DNA from 3 places in the Pantoea sp. Ep11b genome. Region 3 is predicted to be linked to each of the others. Evidence: predicted binding sites of a transcription regulator. Region 3 holds the regulator's gene; each other region holds the start of a gene.
What was found. Region 3 encodes CRP, which controls carbon source genes, mostly activating them, when cyclic AMP is high. Its sites were predicted from a motif close to ATGTGANNNNNNTCACAT; they were not measured.
Positions count from the first base shown of each region.

Region 1: deoC (deoxyribose-phosphate aldolase) is a predicted target of CRP. The motif match lies at 2,564-2,581, and genes of this name have one in related genera.
Region 2: yrbN (protein YrbN) is a predicted target of CRP. The motif match lies at 4,674-4,691, and genes of this name have one in related genera.

Region 1 covers NZ_CP160631.1:3,668,276-3,675,660, reverse strand. Annotated here, with positions in the region: gene osmY (molecular chaperone OsmY) at 1-204, shown strand, start outside; gene AB1748_RS17245 (DUF1328 domain-containing protein) at 303-464, shown strand; gene AB1748_RS17240 (patatin family protein) at 683-1,735, shown strand; gene AB1748_RS17235 (TatD family hydrolase) at 1,732-2,529, shown strand; gene deoC (deoxyribose-phosphate aldolase) at 2,773-3,552, shown strand; gene deoA (thymidine phosphorylase) at 3,612-4,940, shown strand; gene deoB (phosphopentomutase) at 5,036-6,259, shown strand; gene deoD (purine-nucleoside phosphorylase) at 6,286-6,999, shown strand; gene mrdA (penicillin-binding protein 2) at 7,219-7,385, shown strand, end outside.
Region 2 covers NZ_CP160631.1:859,860-867,244, forward strand. Annotated here, with positions in the region: gene truB (tRNA pseudouridine(55) synthase TruB) at 1-731, shown strand, start outside; gene rpsO (30S ribosomal protein S15) at 863-1,132, shown strand; gene pnp (polyribonucleotide nucleotidyltransferase) at 1,443-3,578, shown strand; gene nlpI (lipoprotein NlpI) at 3,708-4,592, shown strand; gene yrbN (protein YrbN) at 4,698-4,754, shown strand; gene AB1748_RS04010 (DEAD/DEAH family ATP-dependent RNA helicase) at 4,771-6,651, shown strand; gene AB1748_RS04015 (SDR family NAD(P)-dependent oxidoreductase) at 6,707-7,385, opposite strand, start outside.
Region 3 covers NZ_CP160631.1:51,111-58,495, reverse strand. Annotated here, with positions in the region: gene AB1748_RS00390 (aminodeoxychorismate/anthranilate synthase component II) at 1-520, shown strand, start outside; gene AB1748_RS00385 (aspartate aminotransferase family protein) at 602-1,822, shown strand; gene AB1748_RS00380 (YccS/YhfK family putative transporter) at 1,824-3,899, opposite strand; gene crp (cAMP-activated global transcriptional regulator CRP) at 3,957-4,589, opposite strand; gene AB1748_RS00370 (OsmC family protein) at 4,894-5,298, shown strand; gene AB1748_RS00365 (phosphoribulokinase) at 5,542-6,411, opposite strand; gene AB1748_RS00360 (YheU family protein) at 6,473-6,691, opposite strand; gene AB1748_RS00355 (hydrolase) at 6,696-7,385, opposite strand, start outside.

The DNA.
Region 1 (7,385 bases), 290 kb from region 3:
GCCGCAACGACCAGCGAAATTAAAGCTAAGCTATTAGCAGATGACATTGTTCCGTCGCGCAACGTCAAAGTTGAGACTACCGACGGTGTTGTTCAGCTTTCAGGGCATGTTGCTAATCAGGCACAGTCAGACCGTGCAGAAAGCATCGCTAAAGCCATTGAAGGCGTGAAAAGCGTTAAGAATGACCTGACGGTTAAATCTTAATAGCTGACGTGCGGTTGCTCCGGTGGCCGCACGAATAAAAGACACCCATCCGGGGATGAAATAAGCAGTTCGAATTTAAATAGGGTAAGGAGAGGCTTATGTTTCGTTGGGGCATTATTTTTCTGGTAATCGCACTGATTGCTGCAGCGTTAGGTTTCGGCGGTTTAGCGGGTACAGCAGCATGGGCAGCTAAAGTTGTCTTCGTTGTAGGTATTATCCTGTTCCTCATCAGCCTGTTCACCGGCCGTAAAAAGCTTTAGCCGATGAGTCCTGCAGTATAATGCAACCTGTTGCATAAAGCGGAGACCCGTCATCCGCAGCGAGTCACCTGAAGAGAGGGATCCCTTCATTTCGCTGCGATGGCAAGCCAGCACGCTGGCCTGCTGGTTAAAGGATGAGATGACTGGTTCTCCGGCATGCTGCCTTCATCAACGGAGCGATCCCTCAGCATACCCGGAACCCTGATGAGGTTCGCACAGTGGGTATTCGCATTCCTGTCACGCTCGGCACCCTTGAACCTCTGGCCCTGACCCCCTTTAAATCACGAAAAATCGCGCTCGTCTGCGAAGGCGGCGGTCAGCGAGGCATTTTCACTGCCGGTGTTCTGGATGAATTTCAGCGCGCCCGCTTTAATCCCTTTCAGCTTATGCTCGGCACCTCTGCCGGCGCACAGAATCTCTCTGCCTATGTCTGCGGTCAGCCCGGCTATGCCCGGCGCGTGATTACCCGCTATACCACCAGTAAACTCTTTTTTGATCCGCTGCGCTTTGTGCGGGGCGGCAATCTGATCGATCTCGACTGGCTGATTGAGATTACCCGCAGCGAATTTCCACTGGCGATGCGACAAGCCGAGCAGGCCTTTGCCAGCGGGCGTGAATTTTATATGTGCGCCTGCCGCAGCGACGACTACACGCCAGGTTACTTTACTCCTACGGCTGATAACTGGCTGGAGCTGATTAAAGCCTCCAGCGCCATTCCTGGTTTCTACCGGCTGGGCGTGAACCTGGAGGGGGTCAGCTACCTCGACGGGGGCATCAGCGATGCGATCCCGGTGCGGGAGGCCGCGCGTCGCGGTGCCGATACGATTGTGGTGATCCGCACCGTGCCCTCGCAGATGTTCTACACGCCCAAATGGTTTAAACGCATGGAGCGCTGGCTCAGTACCGGCGCGCTGCAGCCGATGATCAATGTGCTCAATATGCATGAGCAGAGCTATCGCGAGATTCAGCAGTTTATTGAAAATCCGCCGGACGATTTGCGTATTATTGAAATCTTTCCCCCGCACGCGCTGGCCAGCAGTGCGCTGGGCAGCCGGATCGCCTCGCTGAATCAGGATTATCATCTGGGACGGCGCTGCGGGCGCTACTTTATCGCCACGCTGGGCCAGTGGCTGAGCGACGCGGAGCCGCTTAGCCCGCCGCGCATCGTGACGCCGCCCGCGCCGGTGGCCAATGCGCCCGATACCCGGCTGATTATCACGCCGTCGCTGGCGGACAACGATGCAGATTACGACAAAGGATCGCTGGCATGAAATTTATCGACACGCACTGTCACTTTGATTTTCCGCCCTTTGAGGGGGATACCGTCGCGAGCCTGGCCCGCGCGGCGGAGGCGGGCGTTGAGAAAATCATCATTCCGGCTATCGATGCCAGCCGCTTCGGGCGGGTCTGCGAGCTGGCCGCAACGCATCCGGCGCTCTATGCCGCGCTGGGGCTGCATCCCATCGTGATTGAAAATCATCGGGAAGCGCACCTTGATCAACTGGAAACCCTGCTGCAACAGCGGCCGCGTAAGCTGGTGGCGATCGGTGAGATCGGGCTGGATCTCTATCGCGACGATCCGCAGTTTGATAAGCAGCAACGCTTTCTGGAAGCGCAGCTCAGGCTGGCGAAACGCTACACGCTGCCGGTGATCCTGCATTCCCGCCGGACCCACGACAAGCTGGCGCAGATCCTGCGTCGTCACGATCTGCCACGCCGGGGCGTAATACACGGTTTTGCGGGCAGCCTGCAGCAGGCGCAGGCCTTTATAAAACTGGGTTATGCGATTGGCATCGGCGGTACCATTACCTATGAACGCGCCAGTAAAACCCGGCAGACCGTGGCGCAACTGCCGCTGGCGTCGCTGCTGCTGGAAACTGATGCACCGGATATGCCGCTGCACGGCTTTCAGGGCCAGCCTAACCGCCCGGAACGGACGCGTCAGGTGTGGCAGACGCTCTGCAGCCTGCGTAAAGAGTCACCTGAAGCGATCGCCGACGCGCTGTGGCAGAACAGTCAGCAGCTGTTTCAGCTCGATTCCGCGTTTCCCGCAGTGCGCAACTGATCCCTTCCGTATCGCCCGGCCGGTCGCCCGTTAAATGTGATAATAGTAACATTGCCCCGGCTGGCGTATAATGGCGATCAGGCCCTGTTATCTGAGATTTTAGTCACAGTATACGCGCCAGTTTTGCAGCAGATTCTTATTTCTATGTGACTCCTGGCACATATCAGTGCGCGTCAGAGTGTTATTATTATAACATTCCGCCGACGAGCCGGTGGGTTGCATCCCGATCCTTTGGAGAGCCACATGACCGATATCAAACACCTTGCCCTGCGCGCCCTGAAACTGATGGATTTGACCACCCTGAATGAAGATGACACCGACGCAAAAGTGATCGCCCTCTGTCATCAGGCCAAATCCCCGGCGGGCAACACCGCTGCGATCTGTATCTATCCACGTTTTATTCCGATCGCGCGTAAAACGCTGCGCGAGCAGGGCACCCCGGAGATCCGTATCGCCACCGTCACCAATTTCCCGCACGGCAACGACGATATTGACATTGCGCTGGCAGAAACCCGCGCGGCTATCGCCTACGGTGCCGATGAGGTGGATGTGGTCTTCCCGTACCGTGCGCTGATCGCCGGTAACAGCCAGGTTGGTTTCGATCTGGTGAAAGCCTGTAAAACCGCCTGCGCGGAAGCGGATGTGCTGCTGAAGGTGATCATCGAAACCGGTGAGCTGAAAGAGGAGGCGCTGATCCGTCAGGCCTCTGAAATTGCTATCGACGCGGGTGCGGACTTCATCAAAACCTCCACCGGGAAAGTGCCGGTTAACGCCACGCCGGAAGTGGCGCAGATCATGATGAACGTGATCCGCGATAAAGGTGTCAGCCAGCAGGTCGGTTTCAAACCGGCGGGCGGCGTACGTACCGCTGAAGATGCTGCGATCTACCTGCAGATGGCCGACGCGACACTGGGCGCAGAGTGGGCCGACGCACGCCATTTCCGCTTTGGCGCATCCAGCCTGCTGGCGAGCCTGCTTAACACGCTGGGTCACGAGAGCGACACCAGCAAAGCCGGTTACTGATCCCTCTGGCGGTCGCCGACCGCCTGTTCTTCACTCTTTCCCTGAACCAGGGGGCTACCTTGTTCCTGCCACAAGAAATTATTCGTAAAAAACGTGATGGTCTTGCGCTGACGGAAGAGGAGATCCGCTTCTTCATCAACGGCGTGCGTGATAACACCGTGTCGGAAGGGCAGATCGCTGCGCTGGCGATGACCATCTATTTTCATGATATGACGCTGCCGGAGCGGGTGGCGCTGACGATGGCGATGCGTGATTCCGGCACGGTACTGAACTGGAAGTCGCTGAACCTCAACGGTCCGCTGGTGGATAAGCACTCGACCGGCGGCGTCGGCGACGTCACGTCGCTGATGTTAGGGCCGATGGTCGCCGCCTGCGGTGGCTATGTACCGATGATCTCCGGGCGTGGCCTGGGCCACACCGGTGGCACGCTGGACAAGCTGGAGGCGATTCCGGGCTTCGATATCTTCCCCAGCGACGACCGCTTCCGCGAGATCATTAAGCAGGTGGGTGTCGCCATTATCGGCCAGACCAGCTCGCTGGCACCGGCGGATAAGCGGTTCTACGCGACGCGTGACATTACCGCCACCGTCGACTCCATTCCGCTGATTACCGCCTCGATTCTGGCGAAAAAGCTGGCCGAGGGGCTGGATGCGCTGGTGATGGATGTCAAAGTGGGTTCCGGCGCGTTTATGCCAACCTATGCGGCGTCAGAGAGCCTGGCGCAGTCGATCGTTGGCGTTGCCAATGGCGCGGGCTGCCAGACCACCGCTCTGCTGACCGATATGAATCAGGTGCTGGCCTCCTCAGCCGGTAACGCGCTGGAGGTGCGTGAAGCGGTGCGCTTCCTGACCGGCGAGGCGCGCAATCCGCGCCTGCTCGACGTCACGCTGGCGCTCTGCAGTGAAATGCTGATCTCCGGCAGACTGGCGGCGAGCGAGAGCGAAGCGCGTCAGAAGCTGATGAGGGTGCTGGACAATGGCCAGGCCGCCGAGTGCTTTGGCCGCATGGTGGCCGCGCAGAAGGGGCCTGCCGATTTCGTCGAGCGTTACGCGACCTACCTTCCGCAGGCCACACTGAGTAAACCGGTCTATGCCGATCAGCCGGGGATTGTCAGCAGCATGGATACCCGTGCACTGGGCCTGGCGGTAGTGGCGATGGGCGGCGGACGTCAGCGCGCCAGCGATACGATCGATTACAGCGTCGGGTTAGACGAAATGATCACCCTGGGCGAACGCGCTGATGCGCAGCGTCCGCTGGCCGTCATTCACGCCAGCAGCGAGGATCAATGGCAGCAGGCCGCCGCCGCGGTGAAAGCCGCGCTGGTGATCGGTGACAGCGCCCCGGCGGAGACGCCGGTCGTCTACCGTCGTGTGACTGATATCAGCTAACTGATCCGTAACCGGTGCCAGCGGCGATCCATTCGGGTATACTGATCTGATCGCTTTTTTTTGACTTGTCACGCGCGGATGCGCAGGAGACTTGCATGAAACGTGCTTTTATTATGGTTCTCGATTCCTTTGGAATTGGTGCCAGTAAAGATGCCGATAAATTCGGCGACGCAGGTTCGGACACCTTAGGTCACATCGCCGAAGCCTGCTTCAAAGGTGAAGCAGATAAAGGGCGCAAAGGCCCGCTGCATCTGCCGAATCTCACCGCGCTGGGTCTGGGTAAGGCGGCTGAACTCTCTACCGGTCGCTTCCCGGCAGGTCTGGATCCTGAAGCGAAAATCACCGGCGCGTACGCCTACGCCAGCGAACTTTCGTCAGGTAAAGACACGCCCTCTGGTCACTGGGAGATCGCCGGAGTACCGGTGCTGTTTGACTGGGGCTACTTCAGCGACAAAGAGAACAGCTTCCCGCAGGAACTGCTGGATAAGCTGGTTGAGCGCGCGGATCTGCCGGGCTACCTCGGTAACTGCCACTCTTCCGGTACGGTGATCCTCGACCAGCTGGGCGAAGAGCATATGAAAACCGGCAAGCCGATTTTCTATACCTCGGCGGACTCCGTTTTTCAGATCGCCTGTCACGAAGAGACCTTTGGTCTTGAGCGTCTTTACGCGCTGTGCGAAATTGCCCGCGAAGAGCTGACCGAAGGGGGCTATAACATTGGCCGGGTCATCGCGCGTCCGTTTGTGGGTGACAAGGCGGGTCAGTTTGAGCGCACCGGTAACCGTCACGATCTGGCGGTCGAGCCACCTTCAGCGACCATGCTGAAAAAGCTGGTGGATGAGAAGGGCGGTCATGTGATCTCCGTAGGTAAAATCGCCGATATCTACGCGGAACAGGGCATTACCAAAAAGGTCAAAGCGACCGGTCTGGATGCGCTGTTTGACGCCACGATTCAGGAGATGAAAACGGCGCCGGATCAGGCGATTGTTTTCACTAACTTCGTGGATTTTGACTCCACCTGGGGCCATCGTCGCGACGTCGCCGGTTACGCGGGCGGACTGGAACTGTTTGACCGCCGCCTGCCGGAGCTGATGGAACTGGTCGGGGAAGATGACATTCTGATTCTGACCGCAGACCACGGCTGCGATCCGACCTGGCAGGGTACGGAGCACACCCGTGAGCACATTCCGATTCTGATCTACGGACCGAACGTAGAGCCTGGCTCGCTCGGCTATCGCGAAACCTTCGCCGATATCGGTCAGACAATTGCACACTATTTTGGCCTGTCCGAGATGGACTATGGCAAGAACATGCTGTAAATCAGCAATTTAATAAGGATTAAACAATGGCAACCCCTCATATTAATGCTGAAATGGGTGATTTCGCAGACGTCGTACTGATGCCTGGCGACCCGCTGCGTGCGAAACACATCGCAGAAACCTTCCTCGAAAACGCGGTAGAAGTGAACAACGTGCGTGGGATGCTGGGCTACACCGGCACCTACAAAGGCCGTAAAGTCTCTGTGATGGGCCACGGCATGGGGATCCCTTCCTGCTCAATCTACACCAAAGAGCTGATCACCGATTTCGGCGTGAAGAAGATCATCCGTGTGGGCTCCTGTGGTGCGGTACGCGCGGATGTCAAACTGCGTGACATCGTGATTGGTCTGGGTGCCTGCACCGATTCCAAAGTGAACCGTATGCGTTTCAGGGATCACGACTTCGCGGCGATTGCGGACTTCGACATGGTGCGTAACGCGGTCGATGCGGCGAAAAACCTGGGCGTTGACGCGCGCGTGGGCAACATCTTCTCTGCCGATCTCTTCTATACCCCGGATCCGCAGATGTTCGACGTGATGGAAAAATATGGCATCCTGGGCGTGGAGATGGAAGCCGCAGGTATTTACGGTGTGGCCGCTGAGTTCGGTGCGAAAGCGCTGACCATCTGTACCGTTTCTGACCATATCCGTACGCACGAGCAGACCACCGCTGCCGAGCGCCAGACGACCTTCAACGACATGATCAAAATTGCGCTGGAGTCTGTCCTGCTGGGAGACTAATCCGCGTGGCGGACGGGCGCGCCCGTCTGCTGCCTCTCTCCCTGAACCGATCCTCCTCTGCCGGAGGATCGGCATTTTCCCGCCGACTTCCCGTAACATTCACATCAAATGACATACTTTAACTGAGGCTTGTGCATCTTCGCGCTGGCACCCCGGCGTTCGCGCCTTATCATGGTGCGCAACAACAGATAATAATGAATTGTCCGATAATACCCCCTGATGAACTTTCGTAACTTCGACGCTGAAGAGAAGCTGTTTGCCCGCCGTGCCGCGATAGCCTTTGCTCTGGTCTGCACCTGTTTCACTATTCTTGGCGTAAACCTCTACCGCCTGCAGGTGCGCGATCATAGCTACTACCAGACGCGCTCTAACCAGAACGACATTAA
Region 2 (7,385 bases), 810 kb from region 3:
CCGACAAACGCTACCGCGTGATCGCCCGGTTGGGTGAGCGGACCGATACCTCTGATGCCGATGGCAACATTGTGCAGACGCGTCCGGTCAGCTTCACGCAGGCCGAACTGGACAACGCGCTGGAGAGCTTCCGCGGCGATACGCTGCAGGTGCCTTCCATGTTTTCAGCGCTGAAGCATCAGGGGCGTCCGCTGTATGAGTATGCACGTCAGGGCATTGAGATTACCCGCGAGCCACGTCCGATCACGGTCTATGAATTGCAGTTTATTCGCTGGCAGGATAACGAGCTGGAGCTGGAGATTCACTGCTCCAAAGGCACCTATATCCGTACCATCATCGATGATCTGGGCGAAAAGCTGGGATGTGGCGCGCATGTCATTATGCTGCGTCGCGTTCAGGTCGCGCGTTATCCCTTTGAACGGATGGTGACGCTGGAGCAGCTCAATAGGCTGCTGACAGAAGCAACCGAAGCCGGTATCCCGCTGGAGACGCAGCTCGATCCGCTGCTGCTGCCGATGGACAGTCCCGCTTCTGATTTTCCTGAAGTGAACATCCCTTCGGCGGTGGCAGACTTCTTCCGTCAGGGGCAGCCGGTGCAGGCCACTAATGCGCCTGCGCAGGGGCTGGTCAGAGTATCAGAAGGCGAAGCGCGCAGGTTTATCGGTATGGCAGAAATTGCGGCCGATGGCCGGCTGGCACCACGCCGTTTAGTGGTCGAATATCAGGATTAAGCGGCGCCTTCACTTTTCGCTGATGGGGCATTTGCGTTGCTATCAGGCGCAGAGTAGAATAGCGCGGCTTTAAAGCGGGATGCTGAATTAGAGATCGGCACCCATACATTCATTTATTACTGGAGTTTATTATGTCTCTAAGCGTAGAAGCTAAAGCAGAGATCGTTGCTAAATATGGTCGTGGTGCTAACGACAGCGGTTCAACCGAAGTTCAGGTTGCCCTGCTGACCGCGCAGATCACCCATCTGCAGGGTCACTTCTCTGAGCACAAAAAAGACCACCACAGCCGCCGCGGTCTGCTGCGCATGGTATCTCAGCGTCGTAAGCTGCTGGACTACCTGAAGCGTAAAGACGTTGCACGCTACAGCAGCCTGATCGAGAGCCTCGGTCTGCGTCGCTAAGTCTGAAAAATCTGATCGTCGGGGCGTTATGCGGGCATTTGCACGGTGTGCAGCTTACGATCAGATTTGTGCGAGTTTCGTGAAGAGGGGGCCTTTATGGCCCCTTTTTTCGAGCAAGCGGCAGCAATCCGGGCCAAACTGATGTATTGTTGCTTAGTGTGATCTTGAGTTTGCAGAATTTCGCGCGGCTAATGAGAGGCTTTACCGCAGGGGCGGTCGAGGGTTGTCATTAGTCGCGAGGATGCAACTGAAGATTGGTAATCAATGGCGGGCTACAGATAGCCCTGCCCCGAAGTTAAGGACTTTGATTTTGCTGAATCCGATCGTACGCAAATTCCAATATGGTCAACATACCGTCACGCTGGAAACTGGCGTGATGGCTCGCCAGGCGACTGCCGCTGTGATGGTGAGCATGGACGATACTGCCGTGTTCGTCACCGTAGTCGGCCAGAAAAAAACCAAACCAGGTCAGGATTTCTTCCCGCTGACCGTAAACTATCAGGAGCGTACCTACGCTGCTGGTCGTATCCCGGGCAGCTTCTTCCGTCGTGAAGGCCGTCCAAGCGAAGGCGAAACCCTGATTGCGCGTCTGATTGACCGCCCGATTCGCCCGCTGTTCCCGGAAGGTTTCATCAATGAAGTGCAGGTTATTGCCACCGTTGTGTCGGTGAACCCACAGGTTCATCCGGACATCGTTGCGATGATCGGTGCTTCAGCTGCGCTGTCTCTGTCTGGTCTGCCTTTCAACGGCCCAATTGGTTCTGCACGCGTCGGTTATATCAATGACCAGTACGTCCTGAACCCGACTGCCGATGAGCTGAAACAGTCTCGTCTGGATCTGGTTGTTGCCGGTACACAGAATGCCGTTCTGATGGTGGAATCTGAAGCTGAGATCCTGTCAGAAGAGCAGATGCTGGGCGCCGTGGTATTTGGTCACGAGCAGCAGCAGGTTGTTATCGAAAACATCAATGCTCTGGTTGCAGAAGCGGGTAAACCGCGCTGGGACTGGCAGCCAGAAGCCGCCAACACGCCACTGATCTCGCGCGTTGCTGCCCTGGCCGAAGCGCGCATCAGCGACGCTTACCGCATCACGGATAAGCAGGAGCGTTACACCCAGGTTGGCGTCATCAAAGACGAAACCATTGCTGCGCTGCTGGCTGAAGACGAAACGCTGGATAGCGCTGAAATCAGCGATATCGTTCACAGCCTTGAGAAGAACGTCGTTCGTACCCGTATCCTGAACGGCGAGCCACGTATCGATGGCCGCGAAAAAGATATGATCCGCGGTCTGGACGTGCGCACTGGCGTTCTGCCACGTACCCACGGTTCATCACTGTTCACCCGTGGTGAAACCCAGGCACTGGTTACCGCAACGCTGGGTACAACCCGCGATGCGCAGAACCTGGATGAGCTGATGGGCGAACGTACCGACAGCTTCCTGTTCCATTACAACTTCCCTCCATACTCTGTCGGTGAAACCGGCATGGTAGGTTCGCCGAAGCGTCGTGAGATTGGTCACGGTCGTCTGGCGAAGCGCGGTGTGTTAGCGGTAATGCCAAAAGCGGAAGATTTCCCTTACACCGTGCGTGTGGTTTCTGAAATCACCGAGTCGAACGGCTCCTCTTCAATGGCTTCTGTCTGCGGTGCCTCTCTGGCGCTGATGGATGCAGGTGTGCCGATCAAAGCCGCCGTTGCGGGTATCGCAATGGGCCTGGTGAAAGAAGATGAGAAGTTTGTTGTTCTGTCAGACATTCTGGGTGACGAAGATCACCTGGGCGACATGGACTTCAAAGTAGCCGGTAGCCGTGAAGGTATCACCGCGCTGCAGATGGACATCAAAATCGAAGGCATTACGCGTGAAATTATGCAGGAAGCGCTGAACCAGGCCAAGGGTGCGCGTCTGCACATCCTGGGCGTGATGGAACAGGCTATCAGCACACCACGCACTGAGATTTCTGAATTTGCGCCACGCATTTACACCATCAAAATCAGCTCAGACAAGATCAAAGATGTGATCGGTAAAGGCGGCTCAGTGATTCGTGCGCTGACCGAAGAGACCGGCACAACGATCGAAATCGAAGATGACGGCACCGTGAAAATCGCTGCGACCGACGGTCTGAAAGCGAAAGAAGCGATTCGTCGTATTGAAGAGATTACGGCTGAGATCGAAGTTGGCCGCATCTACAGCGGTAAAGTGACCCGTATCGTTGACTTCGGTGCCTTCGTGGCCATCGGTGGCGGTAAAGAAGGTCTGGTTCACATTTCACAAATCGCAGATAAGCGCGTTGAGAAAGTGACTGACTACCTGCAGATGGGTCAGGAAGTACCGGTTAAGGTGATGGAAGTTGACCGTCAGGGCCGTGTACGTCTGAGCATCAAAGAAGCGACAGAATCTAAGCCGCAGACTGAAGAAGCTGCAGCGGTGACAACGCCTGACGCGGAATAAATCGTTGCTGATTTGCCCCTCTTTGCCTGGCAGAGAGGGGCGTTTGTATCATCGCGAGGGCGGGAATCCTTGTGCAGGGCAGGCGGATGACAGGATGGTTATCCCAATGTTTGTATTCGGGAGTGGGAAATGAAGCCTTTTCTGCGCTGGTGTTTTGTTGCGACAGCTCTGACGCTGGCAGGATGCAGCAACTCCAATTGGCGTAAGAACGAAGTTCTTGCAGTGCCTTTACAGCCCACACTGCAGCAGGAAGTAATACTGGCGCGCATGGAACAAATTCTTGCCAGTCGCGCTCTCACCGATGATGAACGCGCACAGCTGTTATATGAGCGCGGAGTGTTGTATGATAGTTTAGGTCTGCGGGCATTAGCGCGGAACGATTTTTCGCAAGCGCTGTCTATAAGACCAGATATGCCCGAAGTGTTTAACTACTTAGGCATATACTTAACGCAGGCGGGCAACTTTGATGCCGCCTATGAAGCGTTTGATTCTGTACTTGAGCTTGAACCAACTTACAACTATGCGCATTTAAATCGTGGTATCGCCCTCTATTACGGCGGTCGATACAAGTTAGCGCAAGATGATCTGCTGGCGTTTTATCAAGACGATCCTAACGATCCTTTCCGCAGTCTGTGGCTCTATCTCGTTGAACGTGAGATGGATGCTGATAAGGCAAAAGTCGCGCTTCAACAGCGTCACGACAAAGCGGTCAGAGACCAATGGGGATGGAATATTGTCGAGTTCTACCTTGGAGATATCAACGAAAAAGCGTTGATGGAAAGTCTCAAGGCGGACGCAACGGATAACACCTCGCTCGCTGAACATCTCAGTGAAACCAACTTCTATTTAGGTAAGTATTACCTAAGTCTGGGGGAGAAGGACGACGCGAAAGCGTTGTTCAAACTGGCGGTGGCCAACAACGTCAATAACTTTGTTGAACACCGATACGCATTGTTGGAACTGGCGCAACTCGGCCAGGCACAAGACGATTTATCAGAATCTGACCAGCAATAGCTGACGAACTTAATTTGCCTGTAAAACCTGTTAAGTCATCATCTTAAAGGATGAGGGCTTTTCTGTTCGTCAAAACTTCTAATTTGAGCCGGTTCACACTTTTTGATGAAAATGACTGAAAGTTTTCACGACGAGTTATGTAGACTGGCCGCCGAAATCTAAGAGGCACGTGTACTACATGACTGATATTCAAACCACTTTTGCTGACCTTGGCCTGAACGCCGACATCCTTGAATCACTGAATGGCATGGGCTACGTTAAGCCATCCCCAATCCAGGCTGAGTGTATTCCTCACCTGCTGGCGGGCCGTGACGTGTTAGGCATGGCGCAGACCGGGAGTGGTAAAACTGCGGCGTTCTCTCTGCCGCTGTTAAACAACATCGACCCTGCTGTTAAAGCACCTCAGATCCTGGTGCTGGCACCGACCCGCGAACTGGCGGTACAGGTAGCTGAAGCAGTGACTGAATTCTCCAAACATATGCGCGGCCTGAACGTGGTTGCCCTGTACGGCGGCCAGCGTTATGACGTGCAGCTGCGCGCACTGCGTCAGGGACCACAGGTTGTTGTGGGTACGCCTGGCCGTCTGCTTGACCACCTGAAACGCGGCACGTTAGATCTCTCTAACCTGCGCGGCCTGGTGCTTGACGAAGCGGACGAAATGCTGCGTATGGGCTTCATCGAAGACGTTGAAACCATCATGGCGCAGATCCCGGAAGGTCATCAGACCGCACTGTTCTCTGCAACTATGCCGGAAGCGATTCGTCGCATCACTAAGCGCTTCATGAAAGATCCACAGGAAGTGCGTATTCAGTCAAGCCTGACCACGCGTCCTGACATCAGCCAGAGCTACTGGACCGCTTACGGTCGTAAAACAGATGCACTGGTTCGCTTCCTGGAAGCGGAAGACTTCGATGCTGCCATCATCTTCGTGCGTACTAAAAACGCCACGCTGGAAGTAGCCGAAGCCCTGGAGCGTAGCGGCTACAACAGCGCGGCTCTGAACGGTGACATGAACCAGGCACTGCGTGAGCAGACGCTGGAGCGCCTGAAAGATGGTCGTCTGGACATCCTGATTGCAACCGACGTTGCGGCCCGTGGCCTGGACGTTGAGCGCATCAGCCTGGTGGTGAACTACGATATCCCGATGGATGCAGAGTCTTACGTTCACCGTATCGGCCGTACCGGTCGTGCGGGTCGTGCCGGCCGCGCGCTGCTGTTCGTTGAGAACCGTGAGCGTCGCCTGCTGCGCAACATCGAACGTACGATGAAGCTGACGATCCCTGAAGTAGAACTGCCTAACGCAGAACTGCTGGGTCAGCGTCGTCTGGCTAAGTTTGCGGCTAAAGTCCAGCAGCAGCTGGAGAGCAGCGATCTGGATCAGTACCGTGCTCTGCTGACCAAAATGCAGCCAGAAGATGAGCTGGATCTGGAAACACTGGCAGCCGCACTGCTGAAGATGGCACAGGGCGAACGTCCTCTGATTCTGCCACCAGAAGCACCACGTCCGCCACGTCGCGAATACCGCGATCGTGATGACCGTGATGGCCGTCGTGACAGCCGTGAAGCTCGTGGTCCGCGTGACAGCCGTGATGGCGATCGTCCTCGTCGCGAACGTCGTGACGTTGGCGAGATGCAGCTCTACCGCATCGAAGTCGGTCGCGATGATGGTGTTGAAGTGCGTCACATCGTTGGCGCTATCGCTAACGAAGGCGACATCAGCAGCCGTTACATCGGTAACATCAAGCTGTTCGGCAACCACTCGACTATCGAGCTGCCGAAAGGCATGCCAGGCGATGTGCTGCAGCACTTCACCCGTACGCGTATTCTGAACAAGCCGATGAATATGCAGCTGCTGGGTGATGCACAGCCAAACGAAGGCCGTGGTGATCGTCGTCCTGCGGGCGGTGATCGTCGCAATGGTCCTGGCGCGGGCAACCGTGAAGGCGGTCGTCGTTTCTCTTCTGAGCGCCGTGAAGGCGGACGCAGCTTCAACCGTGAAGGTGGCCGCGGTCCGCGTCGTGAAGATGGCGCAGCCGCTCCGCGTCGTCGCGATGCATAACGACATTCTGTTGTAACAAAAAGGGAAGCCACTGGCTTCCCTTTTTTTATGCCTGTCAGGCTCCGCCGCTGATCATCACGCGCTCGCCGCTGACCCAGGCGGACTCTTCCGAGGCCAGAAACAGCGCCACCTGCGCCACATCCTCCGGCAGGCCAAAACGCCCCAGCGGCGTCGCAGCCAGCAGCTGCGCCTTGAGCTGCGGGCTCATTCTCTTCGCAGCCAGTAATCCCTCTGTGAGTATCATTCCCGGCGCCAGCGCGTTGACCCGGATATGCCTGGGGCCCAGTTCGCGCGCCAGTCCCTGAGTCAGCGTATCCACCGCACCTTTGGTCGCCGCCCAGAGGACGGAGCCGGGCGTGCTGTTTTTACTGTTCAGAGCGCTGAGGTTAATAATGGTGCCGCCGTGGGCGGGAAAGTGATGGATCGCCTGCTGACAGACCAGCAGCGTGCCCAGCAGGTTAACGTTGATTTGCTGCTGCATCTCCTCCTGCGTCAGCGCCTCAAACTCGCCATGATGAAAGCAGCCCGCGTTGTTCACGACAATATCGGGTGCGCCAAAACAGGAGAGGGTGGTGGCGAAGAGCTGTTCCACCTCCCGATGCTGAGTGACATCCGCCCGAACCGCCACGGCGTCACTGCCCAGATCCAGGATATCGCTGACCACATCCGCAGCGCCAGCCTCATCCTGACGATAGTTCACCACGACCCGGGCGCCAGCCGTGGCAAAGGCGATG
Region 3 (7,385 bases):
CTGCGAACTGGGTGCAGAGGTGCAGGTGGTGCGCAATGATGCTATCACCCTGGCGCAGATGGCGGCCTTACCGCTGACTCATCTGGTGATCTCACCAGGTCCCTGCACGCCGTCGGAGTCAGGCATTTCGCTGGCGGCGATCCGGCACTTTGCCGGGAAGCTGCCGGTGCTGGGCGTCTGCCTGGGGCATCAGGCTATCGCCCAGGCGTATGGGGCACAGGTAGTACGGGCGCGTCAGGTGATGCACGGTAAAACGTCCGCCATTCAGCACACCGGTCAGGGTGTGTTCCGCCATCTCAACAATCCCCTTACGGTGACCCGCTACCATTCGCTGATCGTCAAACGCGACTCCCTGCCGGAGGCGTTCGAGATAACGGCCTGGACAGTGCGTGACGGCGAACCCGACGAAATCATGGGATTCCGCCACAAAACCCTTGCGCTGGAGGGCGTGCAGTTCCATCCCGAGAGCATTCTCAGCGAGCAGGGGCACCAGCTGCTGCGCAATTTCCTGACGCAATAAGTTGCCTTTGAGTGATTTTTTATGCATATTTTGTGATTATTATTTCATGATTGCACAAACATCATTCAAATGGGGTCATCAATGGCAGCCGAAAAAATTGCGGTCACGCGGGAGACGTTCGATAACGTTATTTTGCCTGTTTATGCACCTGCGCAGTTCGTGCCGGTAAAAGGCAAGGGCAGCCGTGTATGGGATCAGCAGGGCAAAGAGTATATCGATTTCTCGGGTGGCATCGCCGTCACCGCACTTGGACACTGCCATCCTGCGCTGGTGGAGACGCTGAAAAGCCAGGGTGAGACGCTGTGGCACACCAGCAACGTCTTCACCAACGAACCGGCGCTGCGTCTTGCCAGTAAACTCATACACGCGACCTTTGCCGAGCGCGTTTTCTTCGCGAACTCCGGCGCCGAAGCCAACGAAGCGGCGTTTAAGCTGGCGCGTTATTACGCCTGCAAGCGTCACAGCCCGTTCAAAAGCAAGATCATCGCCTTCCACAACGCATTTCATGGCCGGACGCTCTTTACCGTCACGGTCGGCGGGCAGCCAAAATATTCAGACGGATTCGGGCCTAAACCGGCGGATATCGTTCATGTGCCGTTCAACGATCTGGATGCGGTAAAAGCGGTGATCGACGACCATACCTGCGCCATCGTGGTTGAGCCTGTTCAGGGCGAAGGCGGCGTGATGCCGGCCACTCCGGCCTTTATGCAGGGATTGCGTGAGCTTTGCGATCAGCATCAGGCGCTGCTGGTGCTGGATGAGGTGCAGAGCGGCATGGGGCGCAGCGGCAAGCTGTTTGCCTATGAGCACTATGGCATTCAGCCCGATATCCTGACCTCTGCCAAAGCGCTGGGCGGCGGCTTCCCGGTCAGCGCCATGCTGACCACCAATGAGATCGCCTCGACGATGGCACCGGGCGTGCATGGTACCACCTATGGCGGGAATCCCCTGGCCTGCGCCATCGCCGAAACCGCGCTGGATATCATCAACACCCCGGCGGTGCTGGCGGGCGTGGAAGCGCGTCGTCAGCACTTTGTGACGGCGCTGCAGGCGATTGACGCGAAGTATGATCTGTTCAGCGATATCCGCGGCAAAGGCCTGCTGATTGGTGCGGCGCTGAAGCCTCAGCATGCCGGTAAATCGCGCGACATCCTGAATGCCGCTGCGGCAGAAGGGGTGATGGTGCTGGTCGCCGGGACTGACGTAATGCGTTTCGCGCCGTCGCTGATCATTGAACCGGCTGACATCGAAGAGGGCATGCATCGCTTCGCCACGGCGGTCGGCAGGGTGCTCAACGGCTGAATCAGCTTTTCCGTAAATGACGGATCAGCCAGCGGCCATGTTGCGGTCGCTGGCTCCACGCCAGTGAAGAGATAGTGTGCATTACGCTCAGATGATCGAGAATGCGCCGCACATGCTGCTCCACGACCGTCACCGGCCCCTCACTGATATTCTCCAGCTCATCCAGCAGATTAACCTGTGAGCTTGCCCCATCATATTCCAGCCGCTGCTGACACCGCTGCAGCGCGATTTCACAGGATTGCAGATAGCGCTGGGCCAGCGAGGCCGTGAGCATGGTGTGTTCGCGCGCCAGAATCGTCATCGCATTAATGTGCTCGACGATAAACTGGCTGTGCGTTACCCAGAGCCGCATATCTTTCAGATACTGGGCGTTGAATGCCGGCTCCTGCATCGCCTGATTCAGGGAGTTGAACAGTGCATTGTGCGCCTGATTCACCTGCACGCGCTGGTAGGCGAGTTTGTCGGGTGATTGCTCATCGCCCAGCAGCAGACGCAGCGCATCCTGATAGGTTTCCAGCGCATCATGCGCGTTCTGCCGCAGTAAGCCGCTCTGCCACTGCGGCCAGAGCCAGAGCATTCCGCCAAAAGCGATCAGACAGCCCATCAGCGTATCCATCAGGCGCGGCAGCAGAAACTGTGCGCCGTTCAGCGACAGCAGCTGCAGCGAATAAACGGCAGTCACCGTGAAGCCAATCATCGACCAGCCATAAAACTGACGGGTAAAGCGATAGCTGATAAAGGTAATCGCCAGCATGATCAGCAGCACCAGTGACTCCGGCACCGCCAGGCGCAGCGTAGCGGCCGCGATCACCAGCCCGGCAAACGTGCCCAGCGCCCGGTGCTGGATGCGGACACGGGTGGCGCTGTAGCCGTTCTGGCTGACGAACATGATGGTCATCAGGATCCAGTAGGGCTTGGGAATGTTGAAGAACAGCGCCAGTGCGCTGCCCAGCATCAGCATGACCGCAAAACGACCGGCGGTGCGCAGCGCCGAGGAGCGCAGGGAGAGATAGTTGCGCAGGGCAGGCAGCAGCGGCAGGCGGCGCTGGCGGTCGGCCATCAGGTCGCGCTGATAGAGCGGTTTCTGCGTGCGCAGGACCCGGGCAATCCGGTTGAAGTGATAGAGGCAGAAGTGCCCGACCGGGTTGTCGGGATGCTGCCAGGTGATTTTCTCCAGCGCGCCGAGCTGCTTGTCCATCGCAAAGCGTTCGGGTAACTGGTGATAAAGAATATTATCCGCCAGCACCCGCAGCCGGGCCGAGATAGTTTTGGCATTCCAGCGGATCACCGCTTCGGCGTGGCTCTGCTCCACCAGCTTCTGCACCTCTTCCGGCCGATGCAGGCTGACTGAGATATGCTCCTGCAGATCCAGCGCCACCTGAAAGGCGCGCGTCAGCCGCTTATGACTGTGGTCGCGGCTGGCCGACAGCATATGCATCTGCTGATAACAGGTGTTGATCAGGTCGACCACTTTCTGCTGGCGAGCCAGCAGCGGCGGCAGGGCCTTCTCCGGATCGGTCAGCTGTGTCAGCAGGGTATATTTGGCGTCGCAGTAGTTAGCCAGTTCGCGGTAGATCAGACTCAGGCTCTCGCGCATCGGCTGCTCTTTCCACAGCCAGAACCAGAACCAGTTAAACAGCCCATACCAGAGCGTGCCGCCGATATAGAGCAGGGGCGGAACATAGATCGGCATGCGACCCACCAGGCTCAGGGTAAAGATGGCGGCGATAAGGGTGCCGGGCAGCAGACGGCCATGCAGTGGACTGATCTCTCCGGTTACTCCGAGCAACAGCGACATGGCGAACAGGATCAGCGGCAGCGGCACCGCCTGCAGGGTGAGCCACTGGATCAGGAAGCTGCCGAGGGCAAACAGGCTGCCGCCCACGATCAGGCGTTTGAAGAAGCGTTTATGCGGGGTATCCAGACCAGCGATATTGCAGCAGGCGGGCACCAGCGAGAAGAGCAGGCCTTTTTGCAGGTCGCCCGCCAGCCAGCCCAGCGCCACCGGCAGGCAGAGCACCAGCGTTTGCCGCAGGGCGTAGTTCACTTCAGGGTGGTAGATTATTCGACGCCACATCGGCTCAGCACAAACAATAACGGCGTGATGTTGCCATCACGCCGTGGGTGACAGGAATCAGCGGGTGCCGTAAACGACGATGGTTTTGCCGTGTGCGGAGATCAGGTTCTGATCTTCCAGCATCTTCAGAATACGGCCCACGGTTTCGCGTGAACAACCAACAATCTGGCCAATTTCCTGACGAGTGATTTTAATTTGCATGCCGTCGGGATGCGTCATGGCATCTGGCTGTTTCGCCAGGTTAAGCAGGGTCTGTGCAATGCGCCCGGTCACGTCAAGGAAAGCGAGATTACCCACTTTTTCAGACGTGACCTGCAGGCGACGCGCCATCTGCGACGAGAGTCGCATCAGGATATCAGGGTTAACCTGGATCAGCTGACGGAACTTCTTATAAGAAATCTCTGCCACTTCACATGCGCTTTTCGCACGTACCCAGGCGCTGCGCTCCTGGCCTTCTTCAAACAGGCCAAGCTCACCAATAAAATCACCCTGATTCAGGTAGGAAAGAATCATCTCCTTGCCTTCTTCATCTTTAATCAGAACCGCAACGGAACCTTTCACGATGTAGTAAAGCGTTTCGGCTTTTTCACCTTGATGAATCAGCGTACTTTTGGATGGATACTTGTGAATATGGCAATGGGACAGGAACCATTCGAGTGTAGGGTCTGTTTGCGGTTTGCCGAGAACCATTCGCTATTATCCTCTGTTGTAATCGTGCCCAAAACACAGGGGGCAGTTTTCCCTGTCAGGCGGTGAAAGCTTCAAGCGTTTTCCATTTCAGGAAATTATTCGGGCCGCATCAGGCGCAGTGCGCATCATTCTTCCCGGCTTCGTCATCGGGTGACGAAAAATATTTTCAGCACTGTTTGTAGCACAGCTTAAGCCGACTGTCTTCTGTTGTCTCGCTTCAGCTACGGGCGGATTTCTCCGGATTGCTGTTTACCAGGGGAAAGCGTACTCTGACGACAAAACAGCATATTCCGGAGCAAAAATCATGCAGGCAAGAGTGAAATGGGTAGAAGGGCTGACATTCCTCGGAGAATCCTCATCGGGCCATCAGATCCTGATGGATGGCAATTCAGGGGATAAAGCGCCCAGCCCAATGGAGATGGTGCTGATGGCGGCGGGCGGATGCAGCGCAATCGACGTGGTATCAATTCTGCAAAAAGGCCGCAACGATGTGGCTGATTGTGAAGTAAAACTGACCTCAGAACGTCGTGAAGAGGCGCCGCGAATCTTTACGCACATCAACCTGCATTTTATCGTCAGTGGCAAAGCACTCCAGGATAAAGCGGTCTCACGCGCCGTCGATCTTTCGGCGGAAAAATATTGCTCGGTCGCCATCATGCTGGGTAAAGGCGTAACGATTACCCACAGCTACGAAGTGATTGAACTGTAATAGCCGCAGGATTTTTAACGTTGCCGGCACGCTGTTGTAAGACCGTGCCTGCACAGAGAACCGGGTCAGATCAGAAGGTCGCCTGAGCCAGTCCCTGACCGCTCGTCCCGCGCTGTCCCTGGCGGGGGACGCTTTCCTCTTCTGATCCGGTTCCCTGCGTGTTGAGCTTATGGGCTGCTGTCAGATCCTTTGTGTCCGGGTTTTGCCTGTAGCGACCTTCCTGAAGCCTGCGCATGCCGTCCCTTACTCTATCCGTTTGCCTTGCATCAGCCGCTTCACCAGCGGGCCCATAATTAACTCCATCGCCAGACCCATTTTGCCGCCCGGCACCACCAGGGTATTGATGTGCGAGATAAAGGAGCCCTGCAGCATCGCCAGCAGATAGGGGAAGTCGATATCCTCCAGCGCCTGGAAATGAATCACCACAAAACTCTCATCCAGCGATGGGATGGCACGGGCAGCGAACGGGTTGGAGGTATCTACGGTCGGGACACGCTGAAAGTTGATATGGGTGCGGGAGAACTGGGGCGTGATGAAGTTGATGTAATCCTCCATCGACCGGACCACCGAGTCCATCACCGCTTCACGGGAGTGGCCGCGCTCGCCGGTGTCGCGCACCAGCTTCTGGATCCACTCCAGGTTTACAATCGGGACCACGCCAACCAGCAGATCAACCTGCTCCGCCACATTGTGCTGCGCCGTTACCACACCGCCATGCAGCCCTTCATAGAAGAGAATATCGGTGTTCTGCGGCAGCGGCTGCCACGGCGTAAAGGTGCCTGGCACCTGATTCCACGGCACCGCCTCATCGTAAGTGTGCAGATATTTGCGCGACTGCCCCTGTCCGCTATAGCCATACTCTTTAAAGCTCTGCTCCAGCAGGCCAAAGTCATTGGCTTCGGGGCCGAAGTAGCTGACGTGGCGTCCTAAATCGCGCGCTTTACGAATCGCCATATCCATCTCAGGACGGGTAAAGCGGTGAAAGCTGTCGCCCTCCAGCTCCGCCGCATGAAGATCAAGCTGCTGAAAGATTTTGCGAAACGCCAGGCTGGTGGTGGTGGTTCCTGCACCACTGGAACCGGTCACCGCGATAATAGGATGACGTGCAGACATAGAGAAGCTCCCTGTGAGATCGGGTAACAGGCATTGTTAGCATGAAATGGCGGCGGGTGCATCAGCCACGAAAGGCGTTGCGCGGCATAATATTGACCGACTCATGCAGTTCTGACCATACCAGCACCACTTCACCGCTTTCCAGCTGACGTCGCACGTCCGCCACTTTGTCCAGCAGGCTGCGCTCCTGCTCGCCGTAGTCTGTGCCTTCGCGCAGCACAAAGGTTTCAATCAGGTTTTCAAGGGTCTCAGGCGAGACCTGTTGCCAGGGAATAATCACGAGATCAGTTATCCAGAAAAGGGGCGATCCACTGAGGGATGCGCTGTTCCAGCCACATTTCAGGCTGGCGTAATGTGCCGCCGACAAACCCTACGTGGCCGCCGTGTGATGTCAGTTGATACGTAATAGTGGCAGATAATTGACTGCTCTGCGGGATCACCTCATCACTCATAAAGGGATCGTCCCGGGCGTGCAGGATCAGCAGCGGTTTTTCTATCTGCTTCAGCCAGGGCATGGCGCTGGCCCGATGATAGTAATCTGCCGCATCCATAAAACCGTGGGCGCGCGCCGTAATCGCATCATCGAAGTCGCGCAGTCGCCGCAGCCCCTTGAGCTCTGCCAGATTCACCGGCAGCGTATCCGGCCAGGCGTGCAGCTTACGGCGGGCATTCTTCTTGAGCTGTGCCAGCAGATAGTATTGATAGAAGCGCGAAAAACCGCGTTCCAGTTTTACGCTGCAGGGCTCCAGCAGCAGCGGCGCTGAAACAATCACGCCAGCGTCGACCTCTGCGGCGGCGCCCTCCTGACCCAGCAGACAGCCCAGCATGTTGCCGCCCAGCGAAAACCCCACGGCGGCGGTAGGCACGCGGCCCCAGCGGGTGTGCAGCCAGCGCAGGAAAAAGCGGGCGTCGTCGGTTTCACCAGAGTGATAGATGCGGTTCAGCCGGTTAGGTTCGCCGCTGCAGCCGCGAAA